DNA from 2 places in the Tessaracoccus pujii genome. Region 1 is predicted to be linked to the other one. Evidence: riboswitches for the same ligand, from Rfam matches in the RefSeq annotation. Region 1 holds a riboswitch; the other holds the start of a gene.
The links. Region 1 has a riboswitch for cobalamin ahead of ACX1D0_RS08245 (VWA domain-containing protein). Riboswitches for the same ligand answer to the same signal wherever they lie in the genome.

Region 1 (2,959 bases):
GCTGGGTACGGCGCTGGCGTGTGGTGAGTCCGTCGTCGGGGACGGACAGCGGTTGGCCTTGGGGCATCAGGCGGCTCTTCTCGTGTGGGTGTGGACCGTGGACGTGAGGGCGTCCGCGGTGACCTCGGCCACGGGGACGTGTCGGGCGCCGAGTCGATCGGCGAGGCGCGCGGCGAGGCCGAGCCGCAGCGGGCCGCTCTCGCCGTCGATGACGACGCTCATCACGCCGAGCCCCGCGAGGTGCGCGGCAGCCAACTCGGAGCGGGCCAGCGCGTCGGCGCCCCCGGTGGCGCGCCCGTCGGTGACGACGATGAGGAGAGGGCGCAGTCGCGGGTCGCGACGGCGTTCACGTGTCAGCACCGCTGCCGCCTCGAGGAGCCCCTCGGCCAGCGGCGTGCGGCCGCCGGCGGCGAGATCGTCAAGGCGGGCCGCCGCCACGTCGACGGAGTGCGTCGGCGGCAGGACCAGATCCGCCTGCCGGCCCCGGAAGCTGATGAGCCCCACCTTGTCCCGCCGCCTGTAGGCGTCGAGCAACAGCGAGAGGATCGCCGTCTTGACCTGCCCCATCCGCTTTCGGGCTGCCATGGACCCGGAGGCGTCGACGCAGAAGAGGATGAGATTGGCCTCGCGGCCCTCCCGCACCGCGGTGCGGGCATCCTCCGGCTGCAGCAGCACCCGCCCCTGACGGTCCCGCTCCGGCGCACGCTCGGCGGCGGCCAGCAGGGTTTGGACGAGGTGCAGACCGCCGACGGCGCCCACTGCGCGGCTCGCCCCGATCCGACGGCCGGTCTCGCTGATGGCGCGGCTGCGGCGACCGGCCGCCCCGTGACCGATTCCCTGCACGATGAAGGCCTTCGGCCGGTAGGGGTCCCCGCTGGAAACCCGGCTCTCGGAGGCCGCGTCCGATGCCGGACCTGCGGCCGCCGTATCCGGGCCCTCGCCGTCGAGCGGCGGGCTGCCCTCCGCGGAGCGGTCCGCCGCCGAGTCGGTGCCGGTGGGGTCCTGCGGATCAGGGCTCTCGTCGGTGGGATCCCCCGGCGGGGAGGCGTCGTCGCGGGTCGGATCATCGTCCGGCGGAGGAAGGTCGCGCCCGAGGAGGTCGTCGAGGAGCTGCTCGTCGAGCCCGGGCGCGTCGAACGGGTTGCGCCGCCGCCGGTGCGGCAGGGCCAGGAGAGCAGCCCGGCGGATATCGGCCCGCGTCACTTCCGTGCGGCCCTCCCAGGCGGCATGCGCCACGGCGGTGCGGGCCGTGACGAGGTCGGCGCGCAACCCGTCGACCTCGAAGGCCGAGCAGATCTCGGCGATCTTCAGCAGGGCGGCGTCGGGCAGCCGAACCGAGACGACCCTGGCGCGCGACGCCTCGATCCGGCGGGTGAGCGCCTCCTCCGCGGGCCGGTACCTCTCGGCGAAGCCGATCGGGTCCCCGTCGAAGGCCATCCGCCGCCGTACGACCTCCGCCCGCAACCCGGGGTCCCGGGGGGCCGCAACTTCCACGGTGAGGCCGAAGCGGTCCAGGAGCTGCGGACGCAGTTCGCCCTCCTCGGGGTTCATGGTTCCGATCAGCACGAAGCGCGCCAGGTGCTCCACGGAGACGCTGTCACGCTCCACGCTCACCCGCCCCATCGCGGCCGCGTCCAGCAGCAGGTCGACGAGGTGATCGTGCAGGAGGTTCACCTCGTCGACGTACAGCAGACCCCGGTGGGCGCGGGCGAGCAGGCCGGGCTCGTATTCGACGCGTCCGTGGGACAGCGCCCGCTCCAGGTGCAGCGAGCCGAGCACGCGGTCCTCCGTCGCCCCGACAGGAAGTTCCACGAGACGCACGGGCCGGTCCACGGTCTCGGCCCCGGGCCCGAAGGGGCCGTCAGGGGAGGTCGCCGCGGGGTCCGCCGGATCAACCGAGAACCGGTCCGCGGCGTAGACCCTCACGTGCGGGAGGACGGCGGTCAGCGCCCGCACCGTGGTCGATTTGGCGGTCCCCTTCTCGCCGCGGATGAGGACCCCGCCGATTTCGGGGGAGATGGTGGACAGGACCAGCGCCAGGCCCATGTCGTCCATCGCGTCGGTCTCGCAGCCGAGAACGGCAGGGAAAGGAAAGTGCACCGGCATGTGAGGCTCCCGCTCGTGTCGCCATGGTCATGGTCGGGCGCGAGGCCGGTCTTCGGACTTGCCTGGTCCTTCGCTCACGCGAAGGCCGGGCTCACCGCAGCGGGCCTGTGCCGGACTCTCACCGGCTTCCCAGATTCTCCCCGTCGCCTGCGCCACCGTGTCCGATGGTTGAGCCTTCCGGGGCACCTCGTGCCTATGCCCACATGATAACGTCCTTTGTCGTGTCCGACAGAAGCCCCGCGGCGGCTGGCCGCGCCACCGGCCGGGTGATCGTCGTCGGCGTCGCGGCCGACGGCGTTCACGCGGTCAGCGAGGAGCTCGCCGGATCCGGAACCCTCGTCGTCGGCGCGGCGCGGCACCTGGAGCTTCTGCCCCCGGTCCCCGGGCAGGTGCGGCTCCGCCTGCCCTCCCCGCTGCGGGCCGGCCTGGCCGAGATCGTCACCGCTCACCCCGACACCACGGTGGTGGTGCTGGCATCCGGCGACCCGCTGGTCTCGGGGATCGGCTCGGTGCTCATCGACATCCTCGGCCCGGACGGCGTCGAGATCCGCCCAGCTGTCTCATCGGTGGCGCTGGCCCGGGCCGCCATGCGCTGGCCGGCGGAGTCCCATGGCCTTGTCAGCGTGGTGGGGCGTGACGTGTCTCTCGTGCTGCGGGACCTGGCGCCCGGCCGACGCCTGCTGGTGCTGTCCTCAGACGACGTCACCCCGCGGCTGCTCGGGGCGCTCCTCGTCGAGGCCGGATACGGCTCGTCGCGCCTGACGGTGCTGGGGAATCTCGGCGGAGACGAGAGTCGGCTCGACCTCGACGCCTTCGCCGCGGCCGAAGGCGCGGAGTTCCCGCGGCTGAACAT
Region 2 (2,959 bases), 490 kb from region 1:
GTCCAACATCCCCACCGACCGGATAGCCGCCTTCGCGATCCTTCACGCCGATACCGAGGGTCACCTGATCGACCTCATTGAGAAGCCCACCCCCGACGTCGTGGAGCGCTTCGGCCCGCACGCGCGGATCTCGATGAACTGTTTCCTGTTCGGCCCGAGCATCTTCACCGCATGCGACGCGATCGGCCCTTCCTCCCGTGGCGAGTATGAGATCGTCGACGCGGTGCGCTGGCTGGTGTCCGCCGGTGAGCCGGTCACCGTCGTGCCGGTGGCCGAGGGCGTGCTCGACATGTCGGGGCGCACCGACGTTCCGCTCGTCGCCGCGGCCCTCGCCCGCCGCAGCGTGACCCTGTGAGCGGCTGGTTCGCTCCCGGACGGATCGAGGTACTGGGTAAACACACCGATTACGCCGGCGGGCAGGTGCTGGTGTGCTCAGTCGACCGCGGCGTCACCGCGACCGTCGAACCGGGGACCCGCGGCATCCAGGCACGCAGCACGGCGCGCGACGACATGGTCATCCTGGAACCTGGCTCGGCCGTCGCCCTGCCCGCCGGGCACTGGGGCCACTATCTCAACGTCGTGGTCGACCGCCTCGGCGCTAACTTCGGGCCCCTGCGCCCCGCGCGCCTCGACATCGAATCCGACCTGCCCCTGGCCAGCGGCATGAGCAGTTCCTCCGCGCTGGTCGTTGCCGCGGCCATGGCGCTGGCCCACTTCAACGGGTTCGACCGGTCCGACGCCTGGACCGCCGCGGTCAGAGACGACATCGAGCTGGCGGGCTACCTGGCCTGCGTCGAGAACGGCCGCTCCTTCGGCCCGCTCGCCGGGCGAGCCGGGGTCGGGACGTTCGGGGGGTCCGAGGACCACACCGCGATGCTGTGCAGTCAACGCGATCACCTTGGCCAGTTCGCGTTCAACCCCGCCGGACTGGTAGAACGCGTTCGCCTCGCAGACGACCTCACCTTCGTCGTGGCGGTCAGCGGGGTCACTGCGGAGAAGACGGGAGCCGCGAAAGACGCCTACAACCAGGCCTCGCTCGCAGTCGACGAGGTGCTCGCCCGCTGGAACTCCGCCACCGGCCGCCGCGACCCGAACCTCGCGGCCGCCGTCGCCTCCGACCCGGGCGCGGCGTCCGCCATGGAGGCACTCGTCGCGGGCGAGCCACTGCTGCTCGCACGGCTTCGCCAGTTCGTGGCGGAATCCACCTGGATCGTGCCGGGAGCCGTCGCAGCGCTGCGGGCCGACGACCGGTCCGCGCTCGGTGAACTGGTCGCGGCCTCCCAGCGCTGGGCCGGAGAGGGGCTGGGCAACCAGATCCCTGAAACGGAGTCACTCGTCCGGGGCGCCCGACGACTCGGCGCGGTGGCGGCATCCGCCTTCGGCGCCGGCTTCGGGGGCAGCGTGTGGGCCCTCGTGGAACGCGCTGGGGCTGAGGACTTCGCCGACGACTGGCTCACCGCATACGCCCGGGCCCACCCGGAAGCCGCAACCCACGCCACGACACTCGCGACCCGACCATCCGGGCCGGCGCACCCGTTGGGGGAGTGAGCCAACGACTCACCGCCCGATCGGCATGCGCGATCTTCCTCCCCTGATGGTGCAGCTGCCCCGAGCGCCCCGCACTGCGGGACCTCCGGCGGGTGGGCTATAGTCGTCTCGGCAAACAACCCGCGAGGTGTCCGCGTCCGTCGAAAGGCGGCCGGGAGAATCGGGAAGCCGGTGTGACTCCGGCACAGGGCCCGCTGCGGTGAACCCGAGCGGCCGACCGTGCGTAACAACGCAACCACTGGACAGCTGTCCGGGAAGGTGGTCGGGCGTGATGAAGGGAAGTCCGAAGACCGGCCTCGCGACGAGTGCCGTCCCGTTCGCGGGATGGCCCGACCGACGGAGCCTTGTCATGATCACCCACCCGCCCACAACCGACCTCTACGAACTGATCGGACGTCGGCGCGACGTCCGCGCCGAGTTCACCGGCGCCCCCCTCCGCGACGACGTCCTGAACCGCCTGCTGGGTGCAGCGCATGCCGCGCCCAGTGTGGGTCTCAGCCAACCCTGGGACTTCATCCTCGTCCGCGACGTCGCGACGCGTCGCGCCTTCCAGGAACATGTCGCGGGAGAGCGGGACGTCTACGGGGCGTCCCTGGATGAGGAACGTCGCCGCCTATTCGACCGGATCAAGATCGAGGGCATTCTGGAATCGACCCTTGGGATCGTTTTCACCTATGACCCCGGTCGGGGCGGCCCAGCCGTGCTGGGGAGGCATGCGATCGACGACGCCGGCCTGTATTCGGTGGTCACGGCCATCCAGAACTTCTGGCTCGCGGCCACGGCGGAGGACGTGGGCGTCGGTTGGGTCTCGTTCTATCGCGAGACCTTCCTCCAGGAGCTGCTCGGGATTCCCGACGGGGTTCGGCCCGTGGCATGGCTCTGCGTGGGACCGGTCAGTCACCTGCACCCCAAGCCCGAACTCGAGCGTTGCGGATGGCGCGAGCGGCGGCCGCTGGAGCTTGCCGTGCACCGGGAGCGATGGGGCGCAACCCGTGACGAACGCCTACCCGGGAACCCCTGATCCGTGCTGACTACCGCCGCATGCCTGATGGTGCCGAGGCGGTCAGGTCTACTCAGTGTCTCGCCTGTGACGCTGATGAGTCATACGCAGGTGAGAACCACCTGAAGCTCTGAACTTGGCCGGCCGAGACCGCATGGCGGTCGCGGGGGCGTCCCGCACCAGCTTGAGAGCCCGCATTGGGCCCGACAGGGATGGGCCGGCCAGATTTCCGTCAGAAACAACGAAGGAGTAATAATGTCGATTTCCGACCTTGCACCCGACCAGGTGAAGAAGTCACCGGTCTCGGCCCGTCAACTCGCCAACATGGCGATCTTCATCGCCCTCAGCGCGGTCGGCTCCCTGATCAAGATCCCGAGCCCGCTGGGTTCGATCGGGCTCGACTCGGCGCCG

Region 2: linked by a shared signal. The riboswitch ahead of bluB (5,6-dimethylbenzimidazole synthase) and the one ahead of ACX1D0_RS08245 (VWA domain-containing protein) in region 1 are both predicted to bind cobalamin.

The regions. Positions count from the first base shown of each region.
Region 1 is NZ_CM137012.1:1,693,790-1,696,748, reverse strand. It holds gene cobO (cob(I)yrinic acid a,c-diamide adenosyltransferase) at 1-67, opposite strand, end outside; gene ACX1D0_RS08245 (VWA domain-containing protein) at 67-2,046, opposite strand; cobalamin riboswitch at 2,133-2,279, opposite strand; gene cbiE (precorrin-6y C5,15-methyltransferase (decarboxylating) subunit CbiE) at 2,328-2,959, shown strand, end outside.
Region 2 is NZ_CM137012.1:2,183,931-2,186,889, reverse strand. It holds gene ACX1D0_RS10570 (nucleotidyltransferase family protein) at 1-355, shown strand, start outside; gene ACX1D0_RS10565 (galactokinase family protein) at 352-1,548, shown strand; cobalamin riboswitch at 1,657-1,861, shown strand; gene bluB (5,6-dimethylbenzimidazole synthase) at 1,898-2,569, shown strand; gene ACX1D0_RS10555 (ECF transporter S component) at 2,804-2,959, shown strand, end outside.